2 regions of the Deinococcus grandis genome follow, and region 2 is predicted to be linked to the other one. Evidence: riboswitches for the same ligand, from Rfam matches in the RefSeq annotation. Region 2 holds a riboswitch; the other holds the start of a gene.
What was found. A riboswitch is a leader RNA that binds a small molecule or an ion and turns the genes downstream of it on or off. The one in region 2 is predicted to bind thiamine pyrophosphate.

Region 1 (6,914 bases), 810 kb from region 2:
TCCGACCCGGCGATGGTCAGGGCGACCGGCACCGTCATGCGCTCACGCCCTGTTTCATCAACGCCAGCACGCGCGCCGCCGTGGCCGGGGCGAGCAGCGACCCGTGCCGCCCGTGCCCCGCCGCGACCAGCACACCGGGCAGGGTCGGGTGCGGCCCGACCAGCGGCAGACCGTCCGGCGTGATCGGGCGCAGGCCCACGAGGTGCGCGGCGACCTCCGCCCCATCTGCATCGGGCACGAGCGTCCGGGCCGCGCCGCGCAACCAGCGGGCCGCGTGGGCGTCGGGCGTGGTGGCCCAGCTGCGGCGACTCGCCGCGCCGACGTACAGGCCGTCCGGGCGGGACAGCGCGTAGCGGGAGAACCCCCGCGCGGGCGGACCATACCGCGCGCCCACCCCGGGAGCGCCGCGCAGCAGCAGCGCCTGCCCCTGCTGCGCCCCCACCTCCACGCCGAACGCGCCGCTCCACGCGCCCGCCGCTAGGATCACCTGCCCGGCGAACCAGTCGCCCGCGTCCGTCTGCACCCGCACCCCGCCGCCCGACGGCCCGAGGGCCTGGACGTGCGCGGCCACCACCTCCAGCCCCTGCCGGGCGGCACGCACCACCGACGGCGGGTGCAGGCTCCCCTCGCCCGGCGTGCAGGCCACCCCACCGCCCGGCTGCACGCGGGTCACGCCGGGCCGCAGGTGAACGGGCACGCCCGAGCGTTCCAGCGCCGCCGCCAGCGCGGGCCAGCGCCGCAGCCCCTCCAGTGCCTCCGCGTGCAGGGGCGTGCCGCGCAGCCGCTCGCCGTCCGGGGTGAGCAGGCCCGCCGCCGCCCGCCACGCCGCGCCCGGCCGGTCCGCGTCCAGCACGAGGACGTCCGCGCCCGCCCCCCGCAGCGTGAACGCCACCAGCGACCCGATCAGGCCGCCGCCCACCACGATCACCTCCCGCGCGCGGGTCACGGGCTCACCCCCTCCCGACCTCCCCCCTCAAGGGGGAGGGGCAGAGACACGGCTTCCCGTGTCACACGGGCACTTCCGGGTCGGGCAGGCGCACCACCCCGCCCGTGGGGCTGCTGGGGCTGGCGTGCGCGCGTTCCGGCATGCGCCCCGCCAGGAACGCCGCGCGGCCCGCCTGCACGCCCAGCGCGAAGGCGTGGGCCATGCCGACCGGGTCGCGCGCCTCAGCGATCGCGGTGTTCACCAGCACGGCGTCCGCGCCGAGTTCCAGCGCCTGCGCCGCGTCGCTCGGAACGCCCAGGCCCGCGTCCACGACGATGGGCACGCGCGCGCCGTCCAGCACGGTCCGCAGCAGTTCGGGGCTGCGCAGGCCCCGCCCGGAGCCGATCGGGCTCGCCAGGGGCATCACGGCGGCGCACCCGGCGTCCTCCAGCGCGCGGGCCAGCACCGCGTCCGCCTGCACGTACGGCAGCACCGTGAAGCCATCCGCCGCCAGCGCCTCGGCGGCGCGGAGCGTGCCCACCGGGTCGGGCAGGAGGTAGCGGGCGTCGGGGATGACCTCCAGCTTGATCCAGTTCACGCCGGTCGCCACGCGCGCCAGCCGCGCCACCCGCAGCGCCTCGTCGGCGGTGCGGCACCCGGCGGTGTTCGGCAGGAGTTGCAGGGCGTCCCAGTCCAGGGCGTCCAGCAGGCCGTCATGCCCCGGCGCCTTCAGCTCCACGCGGCGGATGGCGACGGTCACGATCTGCGACCCGCTCGCGGCCAGCGCCTCGCGCATCACGCCGAAATCCGTGAACTTGCCCGTGCCCGTCATCAGGCGCGAGGTGAAGGTCTTCCCGCCAAGGGTGAAGGCATTAGGGGCCATGTCAGCCCCCCCCGATAATGCGGACGATCTCGATGACATCTCCAGCCTCCAGGGTGCGGTGCGGCGCCCGCGCGCCGGGGTACACGTCGTCGTTCACGCCCACCGCGACGCGCGCCGGGTCGATGTTCAGGTCGCGCAGCAGGGCGTGTAGGGTCAGGCCGGGCGTGAGGGGCCGCGCCTCGCCGTTCACGGTCAGGGTGGGGGTCACGCGGGTACCCCCCGCAGCGCCCCCAGCAGGTCAGACGCCGCCTGTGCGGGGTCGCGGGCGTCCAGCACGGCGCGGACGACCGCCACGCGGGTCGCCCCGGCCGCCAGCACCTCGTGGACGTTCGAGGTGTCGATCCCACCGATGGCGTACCAGGGCAGCGGGGGCTTCAGCGCGGCCACGGCGCGCACGTAGGCCAATCCGGCGGGCGCGCGGCCCGGTTTGGTGGGCGTGGCGTGGACCGGCCCGGCGGCGATGTACGCGGGGGCGTCGGCCAGCGCGGCGTGCGCCTGCGCGGGGGCGTGCGTGCTGCGGCCCAGGAGCAGCCCCGGCGCGAGCTTCCGCGCCCAGGCGGGCGGCAGGTCTCCCTGCCCCAGGTGCACGCCGTCCGCGCCGCACGCGACGGCGACGTCCACGCGGTCGTTGATGAAGAAGGGTACGCCGCGCGCGCGGGCCAGCGCCGCCACCCGCTCGCCCAGCGCGATGTAGGGGGTGGCCTCCCAGTCCTTGCAGCGCAGTTGCAGCGTGTCCACGCCGCCGTCCAGCGCAGCGTCAAGGCGCGCCAGGAACTCGGGTTCCGGCTGCCCGGCGCGGGGCGTGGCCACCAGGTACAGGCGCCCGAGCTTCACGCCTCTCCCTCCGGCCCGTGTTCCTGGCGGGGCACGTACACCTCGCCGCCCAGCGCGCGGAATTCGCGGGCTTTCTCCTCCAGTCCGGCCAGGACGTCGGGGGCGCGCAGGTCGTGGCTGAGTTTCATGGAGCAGAAGTGCGGGCCGCACATGGAGCAGAAGTGCGCGGTCTTCGCCGCGTCGGCGGGCAGCGTCTCGTCGTGCAGCGCGCGGGCCTTCAGGGGGTCCAGGGACAGGTTGAACTGGTCCTCCCAGCGGAACTCGAACCGCGCCTTACTCAGGGCGTTGTCGCGGGCCTGCGCGCCGGGGTGGCCCTTGGCGAGGTCCGCGGCGTGCGCGGCGATGCGGTACGCGATCACGCCGTCACGCACGTCCTGCCGGTCCGGGAGGCCCAGGTGCTCCTTGGGCGTGACGTAGCAGAGCATGGCGGTGCCGTACCACGCGATCTGCGCCGCGCCGATCGCGGACGTGATGTGGTCGTACCCGGGCGCGATGTCGGTCGTGAGTGGCCCCAGCGTGTAGAACGGCGCCTCCTGGCACACGTCGAGCTGCCGGGTCATGTTCTCGCGGATGAGCTGCATGGGGACGTGGCCGGGGCCCTCGATCATGGTCTGCACGCCGTGGTCCCACGCGACGCGCGTGAGTTCGCCCAGCGTGTCGAGTTCCGCGAACTGCGCGGCGTCGTTCGCGTCCTCGACGCTGCCGGGCCGCAGGCCGTCCCCGAGACTGAAGGTGATGTCGTACGCGGCGAGGATCTCGCAGATGTCCGCGAAGTGCGTATGCAGGAAGTTCTCCCTGTGGTGCGCGAGGCACCACTTGGCGAGGATGCTCCCGCCGCGCGACACGATCCCGGTGCGCCGCCGCGCGGTGAGCGGCAGGTGCGCCAGCCGCGCGCCCGCGTGGACGGTCATGTAGTCCACGCCCTGCTCGGCCTGCTCGATCAGCGTGTCGCGGTACACGTCCCAGGTCAGGTCCTCGGCGACGCCACCCACCTTCTCCAGCGCCTGATAGATCGGCACGGTGCCCACCGGGACGGCGCTGTTCCGCACGATCCACTCGCGGGTGGGGTGGATGTGTCGACCCGTGGAGAGGTCCATGACCGTGTCCGCCCCCCAGCGGGTCGCCCAGATCATCTTTCCGACCTCCTCCTCGATGGAGCTGGTCACGATGCTGGTGCCGAGGTTCGCGTTGATCTTCACGCGGAAATTCCGCCCGATCACGGTGGGTTCGAGTTCCGGGTGGTTGATGTTCGCGGGGATCACCGCGCGGCCCCGCGCGACCTCCGACCGGACGAATTCCGGCGTGATCTCGCGCGGGATGGCGGCCCCGAAGGCCTGACCGGGGTGCTGGTGCGTCAGGTCGAAGTCCGGGTCCTGCCGCAGCGCCTCGCGCAGGGCGACGAATTCCATCTCCGGGGTGATCTCGCCACGGCGCGCCGCCTGCAGCTGTGTGATCCCCGCGCCGGGGCGGGCGCGGCGGGGCCGGGGCACGCGCGGGAACGGCAGCGGTCCACTGACGTCCAGCGCCGGGTGGTGACGCTCCCGCGCCAGGTCCAGCCGGGCGTCCCCGGCCAGCCAGGGCCGCGCGTGCCCCAGCCCGGCGCGCAGGTCCACGCTCAGGCGGGCGTCCGTGTACGGCCCGCTCGTGTCCGGCACGAGCAGGGCCGGGTTCGGCACGGTGCGGGTCAGGTCCCCCACGCGTTCCAGCGTCGGCGACTGCCGGATGCGCCGCGCAGGCACCCGCACGCCCGCATGCAGCGTGCCGGTCAGGTACACCTTCTCGCTGTTCGGGAACGGCGCGGTCAACTCCGGGTCGAGGATCGTCAGGGCTTCGGTCATGGGGTCGGTCGGGGGTGGGGTCAGGGTGGTCATGGGCACTCCAGAGAAATGGGAACAGGACGGGGCCGCCGGGCACCCCTGCGGGCGTCCGGATGTGGGGGCTGCCGTCAGCGGGGCAGCCCGTCAGGTCGGGTCAGGTCAGTGGCTTGCCAATAGAAAAACGCCCCCCTCACGCGTCGGAGGGGGGCGAAACACGACAACTGTTTCGGCACCCGTCACGCTCCCTCCGCTGGTATGAACCAGATCAGGTTCCTAGGGTTGAACACGGTGTTCTCTCAGCCGACGCTCTTGACGGTCGGCACCCCTGGTGACTGTGCGGCGAGTGTACACCGCCCGCACCCCGCACGACAGCAGGGCTGGCCTTCCCCGTCCAGACGGGTGAAGATGAGGGCGTAGCGTTCTCTTTCTCCGGAGGTGTCCATGAATCGCGCCCTGCTGCTCCTGTCCCTGCCCGCCCTGCTCCTCGCCCCTGCCCGCGCGCAGGCGGCCCAGGCCACCAAGACGACCCTGAGCACCTGTGGGGCGTACACCGTGAAGACCGTGGAAAACGGCTTCGAGGACCCGCCGGACCGCGTGACCCTGTCGCGGGCGGGCGTGACGTACGCGACCGTCGAGGACACGATGGTCAGTGTGGACTGGTGCCGGGACGTGACGGGGGACGGCGTGCCGGAGGTGCTGCTGGCGGGCTTCTCGGGCGGCGCGCACTGCTGCTTCACGCATCACCTGTACTCGCTGACCTCGCCGCCCCGCAAGCTCCTGACGGCGTTCAGCGCGCACAGCGACACGCTGGAGGCGCGGCAGCTCGACGGGCGCGGGCCGCTGGAACTGGTCGGGTCGGACTGGCGCTTCGCGTACGGGTACGGCATGAGTTTCGCGGAGAGTGCGCCGCTGCCGGTGGTGTACTCGCTGCTGCCCACGCCGGGCGGCGCGCGGTTCGTGGAGAACACGCGGGCCTTTGCGGGGTTCATGGAGGCGTACGCGCTGACGGCGCCGGAGGACGAGCGGTTCAGCGGTGGGGTGCTGGTGGAGTACGCGACGCGGGTGCTGACGCGCGGGGCGGATGCGGCGGACGGGTGGGCGCGCGGCCTGGAGGCGCCGTTCGCGGCGTGGCTGGCGAACTACGGGCCGGACATCCAGCAGGACGTGTCGGATGTCGGGATGTGGGACTGGCCCACGCGGGCCGGGGTGAACCCGGAGGCGCGGCGGGGTGGGATCGGCGGGGCGTTCCTCACGCCGGGCACGCGGGCGTACCTGGGGCAGGTGATCGGCACGGACGCGGCGACGCTGCGCCTGTACCGCGCGCAGGGGTCGGAGGTGGTGGCCGGGCCCGTGCTGCTGTCGGTGCCCGTGACCCGTGACGGGTACGGGGAGCCGGTCGTGCCGGTGTGGCCCCAGGTGACGGTGCGCCGCGCGTCGGGCCGCGATGACGCGCTGCTGCGGGACGCGCGCAGCGGCAGCGTCCGCTACCTGCCGGTGCGCCTGTCGGCGGGCGGGATGACGGAACTGAAGGACGACGCGCTGGGCGTCACGGCGCGCCTGCTGGGGGACCTGAGTGGCGTGGCGGGGCACGTGGCGGCGCAGTTCCGGGACGTGAGGCGCACGCCCGAGCAGCAGGCCGAGGTGCGGCGGCGCGTGCAGGCGGCCGTGACCCGCGCGCAGCCGTGGTTGGCGGACTGGAAGGGCCAGGAGGCGTTCGAGCTGGAGCGGCTGGGGAACTTCACGTTCAGCTCCGTGCGGCTGTTGACGGACACGCCCACGCGGGCGCAGGCGGTCATGACGACCACGGTGGGCTTCACGGACGCGAGGACGGACAGCGAGTACGTGAACGGCGAGCGCTTCACGATGATCGTGAACCTCGCGCGCGGCGCGCAGGGCTGGGGGGTGACGGACTGGACGCTGGTGCCCCGCACGGGCGAACTGTACGAGGAGTGATCCGGACTCCGGTTGAAAGGTTTGCAAAATCTTTCAACCCGAGCGGATGCGAGAAGGAGCAAAGCGGGTTCCGGACGTGGAGCTGGCAATCCGGTGAAGTTCCGGATTGTCAGCGAAACAAACGGAATCCGTATGAGACGGACTCCGCACAGCTGCGCGGCAGGGCGATCAGGTGAGAACCGGGTCCGGGTCGGTCGGTGAAGCGGCTGGCATCCTTGAACAGCGCAGCGCGCCGCCCGGCACTGACTCCCGGGCGGCGCGTTGGGTCGGGGGTGGGTTACGGGAGGGCTTCGGCCTCGCGGACGATCTGCACGACGCGTTCGCGGATGTGGCGTTCCTCGCGCAGGTAGCGCTGGGCGCTCATCTGCACGCCGATGGCGGCCACGACGGTGTCGGTGTCGCCGTGCGCGGTGTGCAGCGCGTGGTAGGGCACGCCCAGGGTGCACTGGCCGGGCACCCATTCCTCGATGGAGTAGGCGTACCCGAGGCGTTTGACCTTGGC
Region 2 (6,914 bases):
CGGCGCCGTCCATGACGGTGGCCAGCACGAGCAGTTCCTTGGTGTTCAGGCCCAGTGCGGTCTCCAGCGGGTCGTCGAGGACGTGATGCACGCGCCGGGACAGCCGCAGGATCAGCCGGACGAGGCCGTACAGGTCGTCCATGACTGGAGTGGGGGTGAGGGTGGGACTTCCATTCATTTCAGATGGAAGTATTTCAAATGGAAGGAGTTCTCGCCAGTGAGCAAGTGTTCATCCAGCAGGAACACCACAGGTCACACTTCAGGGGGCGACCGCGCTGACGGGTTCTCACTCCGCTCATTCTCATAAGGGATGCAAGTGACTCGCTTTCAATGCGGTCACGTTCCGTTGACCCTCTCCCCTGCGGGACTCGTAGAGCTGAGCAGCAGTGGAGCGAAGCGACGGAAGGGTGAGGGGGCCACCGGGCGACTCCGAATGACGTGGCATCACTTGAATCCCGTATCAGAGGCTGTCTGGAAAGTCATTTTCGAGCTGGTGACGGCTGTTCACCAGCGAACGCCGCGAGTCTGCGAATCATAAGCCGAACAAACGACACAACGATGAACGCCGCCGTTGTACTCGGCAGCAGGTCATACTCCCGGTTCAAGCGACGATCAAACGACAACCACGCGAAGCTCCGCTCCACCACCCACCGCTTGCGCAGCACCTTGAACGTCCGATACCCCCTGAACGTCTTGATCTGTTCCTCCGTCAATTCCTGTCCCACAGGCAGCCAATACCTTCGGGTGTTGGCATCCGCACGCCGTACCACTTCCACGCTGAACCCCAGAGTGGTCTTCACCCACGCCTCCCACGGCCCGGCATACCCTCCATCCACGAACAGATGGAGTGACCACTGCGGCTGCGACAGGTGCACCTGTCGCAGCAACACCTTCCCACCCTCGCGGTCGCTGATGTTCGCTGCCGTGACGGTGACACCCAGCAACAACCCCTGCGTATCCACGATCAGGTGATGCTTTCGTCCGTTGATCTTCTTGCCCCCGTCGTACCCTCTGACCCCCCTTTTTGGGAGGTCCTCACACTTCGGGAATCCACGACGCCCGCCGTTGGGCGGGCGTTGCGGCCCATGGCCGTTCGAGTCTGGGTGCGCAGCGCGTCATTGACGCGCAGCCAGACGCCATCGAGCTTCCACTGCCGGAAGTAGCTGTACACCGTCTTCCAGTGCGGAAAATCGGCAGGCAACATGCGCCAGGACACGCCGCCACGTGTGATGTAGAAGATGGCATCAACGACATCCCGGCGATGGATGCGTGCTGGACGTCCGCCTGGTTGAGGCGCGGGAATCAGTGGGCAGAGGATGGCCCATTCAGCGTCACTGGTATCGCTGGGGTAGTGTCGGTGCCGAGTCATAAAAAACAGTACGCTGTTTTCGACACCACTCCCTCAACCCTCTTTCCAGACAGCCTCTCATACGGATTCCGATTAATTCGCTAACAAAGGCCACCAGTGAAAGAGGGTCTGCTGAGTGATGAGATCAGGTTGAGCTTCCAACCACACGCAGCGTTCGGAGAGTGCCAATTCCACCTCTTCAATGCTGTCGAACGCCCGGTTCGCGATTGGTACATCCGTCAACGCCCAGAGCCGTTCTGCTGGCTGCAATTCCGGCGAATACGGCGGGAGCGTCACGGTCTGAATGCCCTCCGGATGCCCATCATCGGGTGGCACGTGGAAACCGGCCCCATCCTGAACGACCAGCACACGATGGTCGGCGCTGGCGCCGACCATGCGGGCAAACGCAGCCATGACGGCCACATACGCCTGTTTGTTGACGACTGGGATCAACCAAAACAGGCTCTTGCCGCTCTCCGGATTGGCAAACGCGTACACGTAGAGCCACTCGTACCCAGGCTGAACCGGACAGGTCAACGGCTGCCCAGTTGGTGCCCAGACTGGACGGCGGATTGGCTTGAGCCCGATCCGATGTTCGTCCATACACCACAGGGAGACGCGCGGTGAGAGACGCTCCGCCTGGCGGAGCGTCTCGATCAGGACTTTGATTTGAATGCTTCCTTCGCGGCCTCATCGCCCCCAACGTGCCGGGGGCGGGGTCGTTGGGGGGTAAAGCCAGCCGCTCGAAGGAATTCATAGGTGCGCCCGAGGTGAACGGACAGTCCGTACTGCTCCTGAAGCCAGTTCTGAACGTCTTTCCCAGACCAGACGATGTCCTGCTCGAAGTCGGCGTGTAGTCGGGTCGCCAGGGTCTGTTGTTGCTCAGCGCTCAATAGCCGGGGTGCACCCTGATTCGTGTGGCGCCCGTCACACAGCCCGGCAAGTCCCCGGTCGCGGTAGCGGTTCACCAGATCGTAGGCGGTGACCCGGCTGTACCGGGTCACTTGGAGAATCTCTGGGAGGGGGCGTCCTTCAGCGAGGAGGGCCATGAATTGGGCTCTGCGCCGCTCGACGGCGCAGGTGCTGGTCGTGTAGAGGTGCCAGAAAGTGTCGGCGTCATGCGCCAGGGGAGCCGTCAGGAGTGTCTGTTTGATCTGACAATCATAAACCTTTTAATCGGAGTCCGTATCAGAGACCTTGAGGACACCCCTCAACACCTCTGAAACCCGCTGTCAGCGATCGGCCAGCGGCACTCCCCGCAGGGCCGCCCAGCCGTCGAGCATCTCCGAGAGGCGCACCCCGCCCCGCAGGTGCGCGTCCAGCACGCCCGGCAGCCATGGTAGGGCGTCGCCCGGCAGGGCGTGCGGGTCGAACCACCCGACGTCCGAGGTCTTCTCCAGCGGGGTCGGCTCGCCCGTCCACTCGCGGGTCAGGAAGAACACATCCAATCCCCCCATGCCGTCCAGGTCGTAGCGGCAGGCTCCCAGGCAGGTCAGGGCCGACGGGTTCACGCGCAGGCCCACCTCCTCCAGCACCTCGCGGGCCGCCGCCTGCGCCAGCGTCTCCCCCGCCTCCACGTGCCCGCCCGGCAGGCCCCACAGGCCATCGGCGTAGGAGGACCCGGAGCGGCGGCCCAGCAGCACCCGTCCCGCGTCGTCCTGCACGATCAGCCACGCGACCAGATGAAACGTCACGCGATCACCCGCGCCGAATGCACGTCGTGCAGCTGCTCGGTCAGGCGCGCCCCGCGCCGCAGGTGGGCGTCCAGTAGCGGCGCGACCCACGGCAGGGTGTCGGGCGGCAGGTCACCGAGCGCGAACCACGCGACTTCCGAGGTCTTGTGCAGCGGCTGCGGCTGACCCGCCCAGTCCGGCGCGCGGAACAGGAAATCCGTGCCCTGCGCGCCGTCCACCTCATAGCGGCGCACGCCCAGCAGGGATAGCCCGGCCGGGTCGAGGGTCAGGCCCATCTCCTCCCAGACCTCACGCGCGGCTGCCTCGGGGAGGCCCTCACCACGCTCCACGCCGCCGCCCGGCAGGCCCCACAGGCCGTGTCCGTACGCAGAGCCGTCGCGGCGCCCGAGCAGCACGCGGCCCCCCTCATCCTGCATGACCACCCACACGAGTAGATTCCGCATGGTTCAGGGTGGCACGCGTCGCGCGCCGCAACCGCAACCGGTGACGCAGGACACCTCCCGTGCGGCAGCCTGCGCTATCCTCACGGACGCGTCACCGGGGGTGCCTGCCGAAGGGCGGGCTGAGACTTACCCCAGGAACCTGATCCGGGTCATTCCGGCGGAGGGAGCGTGACCGGCCGCCCACACCCGTGGCGCAGGCCCACCGCTTCCCCTCGTGACGCGAGGGGACTTTCTTATGCGTAACACAATGATCCTGCTGACCGCACTCGCCGCCGCTGGCGCCGCCAGTGCCCAGACCACGCTGACCGTCATCACGCACGACTCGTTCGACGTGGACAAGAAACTCATCGCCGCGTTCGAAACGCAGAACCGCGCGAAGGTGCGCTTCATCAAGGGCGGCGACGCCGGGGAACTCCTGAACCGCCTGATCCTCACCCGCCGCGCCCCCATCGCCGACGTGGTGTACGGCCTCGACAACAGCCTGCTGCCCCGCGCCCGGCAGGCGGGCATCCTCCAGCCGTACAGGAGCCCCGCGCTGTCCCGCGTGCCCGCCGCGTACCGCCTGGGCGACGACGGCCTCCTGAACACCGTCGACTACGGCTTCGTGGCCCTGAACTACGACCGCGCGTGGTTCGAGAAGAACGGCGTGGCGCTCCCCAAGAGCCTGGACGACCTGAAAACCCCCGCCTACGCGAAACTCACGGTCGTGCAGAGTCCCGCCACGAGCAGCCCCGGCCTCGCGTTCCTGCTCGCCACCGTCAACCACTACGGCGAGGCAGGCGCGTGGCAGTGGTGGCGCGCCGCCCGGCAGGGGGGCATGAAAGTCACGCGCGGCTGGAGCGACGCGTACTACAAGGACTTCACCCGCAACGGCGGCCGGTACCCCATCGTGCTGTCCTACGCCAGCAGCCCCGCCGCCGAAGTCTTCTACGCCGACGGCTTCACCCCCACCAAACTCCCCGCGCAGGCCCCCACCGCCAACCTCTTCCTGCCCGGCAGCACCTACACCCAGCTCGAAGGCGTCGGCATCCTCAAAGGCACCAAGCAGGCGGCCCTCGCCCGGAAATTCGTAGACTTCATGCTGAGCGCACCCGTCCAGAGCGACATCCCCACCCGCATGTGGATCTACCCCGCCGTGAAAGGCACCCCCCTGAACCCCGTGTTCACCTTCGCGCAGGAACCCCAATCCACCCCCATCAAGGCCGAGGTCGCCGCCAACCCCCAGCGCCTCGTGGACGCGTGGGTGACGCAGGTGCTCCGGGCGAGGTGAGGGTTGTAGGGAGTGGGAAGTGGGAAGTAGGAACGGCAACACCGCTGCTGCGCAGGACCCCTCAGTCAGCTGCGCTGACAGCTCCCCTCAGAGGGGAGCCTGCACACCTTCTCTCGCCTGAGCTGAAACAGTAGAACCTGCCGACATGCACCAGGACACCCTGCCCCTCTACCGTCGTGGCCCACGAGCCGTCGTGCGCGAAGCGCGCGGGCCATCGGCGATGCCGGAGGATGGCGTCGAGGCCGGACACGTCACCGCCGCAAGAAAGCCCGCCGCGTCAGTCGAATCTCTTGCCGAGCGCAGCGACTGCTCCCCCTGCCCCGCTGGGGTAGGGGGCTGGGGGGTGGGGCAGCCCGCCGCAGGCGCCCACCCATGACCCGCACGAAACTGGAGGGCTGGCTCCTCGCCCTGCCCGGCCTGATCTTCGTGGCCCTGTGCCTCGTCCTGCCGCTGGCCAGAACGCTGCGCGAGGGTGGCGTGACCCTGGACGTGTGGCGGGATCCGTACTTCCAGGGTCGCCTCGCGTGGACGCTGACGCAGGCGGGCGTGACGGCGGGCGTGGCGGGGCTGATCGGGGTGCCGCTGGCGTTCCTGCTGTCGCGGTTCGAGGTGTGGGGGAAGGCGCTGTTCTTGCGCCTGCTGCTGTTGCCCTTCGTGACGCCGACGCTGGTGGCGGTGTTGGGCCTGAGTGCGCTGCTGGGGCCGCAGGGGTGGGTGACGCGTGTGACTGGAGTGGACCTGAGTGACACGCCGACGCTGCTGGTGCTGGGGAATCTGTTCTTCAACGTGCCGGTGCTGGTGCGCCTGAGTTACGCGGGGTTCGCACGGGTGCCGGGGAACGTGGTGGGCGCGGCGCGGTCGCTGGGCGCGCCCTGGTGGCGGGCGGCGCTGGGCGTGGCGCTCCCGCTGGCGCTGCCGGGGGTGCTGGCGGGGGTGGTGCTGGTGTTCCTGTACTCGGCGTTGAGTTTCGGCCTGCCGCTGGCGCTGGGTGGGGAGCGGTTCGCGACGCTGGAGGTGGAGATCTACACGCTGACGGCGCTGCAACTGCGTCTGTCGGAGGCGAGTGCCCTGATCGTGGGGCAGCTGGGGTTCACGCTGCTGGCGACGTGGGCGTACGTGGCGCTGTCGCGGGGTGGGGTGGGCGTGCCGCTGGGTGGCCTGCCGCGCGCTCGGGGTGGGGCGCGGGTGGCGCTGGTGGGGCTGGGGGGTGTGGTGGCGCTGGTGTGTTTCGCGCCGCTGTTCGCGGTGGTGGTGCGGGGCCTGCTGGGCACGTCGGGGTTCACCTTGGCGTACTGGCAGGGCGTGCTGGCGGACCCGGAGACGCCGCTGCTGGTGTGGAACACCGTGCGCTTCGGGTTGATGGCTCTGGCGGGCGCCACGCTGCTGGGCGGCCTGTACGCGCTGGGCGCGTGGCGCGCCGGGTCGCGGGCGCTGGACCTGGTGTCGCTGCTGCCGCTGATGGTCTCACCGGTCAGCCTCGCCGTCGGGTACCTGCTGGCGTACCCGGTGCTGGCCGCCACGCTGCCCATGATGATTGCGGCGTACACGCTGCTGGCGTGGCCGCTGGTGGTGCGTTCGCTGCTGCCCGCGCTGCGGGCCATTCCACCCCGGCTGTTCGAGGCCGCCCGTTCGCTGGGTGCCTCCCGCGGCGCGGCGTTCCGGTCCGTCACGGTGCCCCTCTCCTTCCCGGCCCTGCGGGGCGGCGGGGCGCTGGCCCTGGCGACCGTACTGGGCGAGTTCGGCGCGACCCTGGTCCTCACGCGGCCCGAGTGGGCGACCCTCAGCACCGGCCTGTACGAACGGCTGGGCCGCCCCGGTGAACGCAACCTCGGCGAGGCCTGCGCACTGGCCACCGCGCTGCTGCTGCTCGCCACGCTGGCCTTCACGCTGCTGGACGGCGGCGAGGGCGAGGTCACGTGAGATGCTGTCCCGCGTGACCGACCTTCCCCCTGCCCTGTCCCTGCGTGACATCCACAAATCGTTTGGTGGGGTGTCGGCGGTGCATGGGGTGTCGCTGGATGTGGCGGCGGGTGAGACGGTGGCGCTGCTGGGTCCGAGCGGGTGCGGGAAGAGCACGGTGCTGCGGGTGGTGGCGGGCCTGGAACGGCCGGACGCGGGGTCGGTGGCGGTGGCGGGTCGGGACGTGACGGCCCTGCCGC

Region 1: it holds a riboswitch for thiamine pyrophosphate, as region 2 does, so the genes downstream of both, thiC (phosphomethylpyrimidine synthase ThiC) here and DEIGR_RS11170 (thiamine ABC transporter substrate-binding protein) in region 2, are expected to answer to the same signal.

Annotation. Positions count from the first base shown of each region.
Region 1 covers NZ_BCMS01000001.1:3,095,625-3,102,538, forward strand. Annotated here, with positions in the region: gene thiD (bifunctional hydroxymethylpyrimidine kinase/phosphomethylpyrimidine kinase) at 1-38, opposite strand, end outside; gene DEIGR_RS14840 (NAD(P)/FAD-dependent oxidoreductase) at 35-946, opposite strand; gene DEIGR_RS14845 (thiazole synthase) at 1,008-1,808, opposite strand; gene thiS (sulfur carrier protein ThiS) at 1,810-2,016, opposite strand; gene thiE (thiamine phosphate synthase) at 2,013-2,642, opposite strand; gene thiC (phosphomethylpyrimidine synthase ThiC) at 2,639-4,480, opposite strand; TPP riboswitch at 4,684-4,796, opposite strand; gene DEIGR_RS14865 (hypothetical protein) at 4,901-6,412, shown strand; gene DEIGR_RS14870 (IclR family transcriptional regulator) at 6,690-6,914, opposite strand, start outside.
Region 2 covers NZ_BCMS01000001.1:2,285,691-2,292,604, forward strand. Annotated here, with positions in the region: gene DEIGR_RS11145 (MarR family winged helix-turn-helix transcriptional regulator) at 1-142, opposite strand, end outside; gene DEIGR_RS11150 (transposase) at 480-989, opposite strand; gene DEIGR_RS19665 (transposase) at 965-1,369, opposite strand; gene DEIGR_RS11155 (IS630 family transposase) at 1,442-2,023, opposite strand; gene DEIGR_RS19670 (winged helix-turn-helix domain-containing protein) at 2,005-2,502, opposite strand; gene DEIGR_RS11160 (NUDIX domain-containing protein) at 2,581-3,042, opposite strand; gene DEIGR_RS11165 (NUDIX domain-containing protein) at 3,039-3,485, opposite strand; TPP riboswitch at 3,572-3,669, shown strand; gene DEIGR_RS11170 (thiamine ABC transporter substrate-binding protein) at 3,733-4,755, shown strand; gene DEIGR_RS11175 (ABC transporter permease) at 5,128-6,675, shown strand; gene DEIGR_RS11180 (ABC transporter ATP-binding protein) at 6,689-6,914, shown strand, end outside.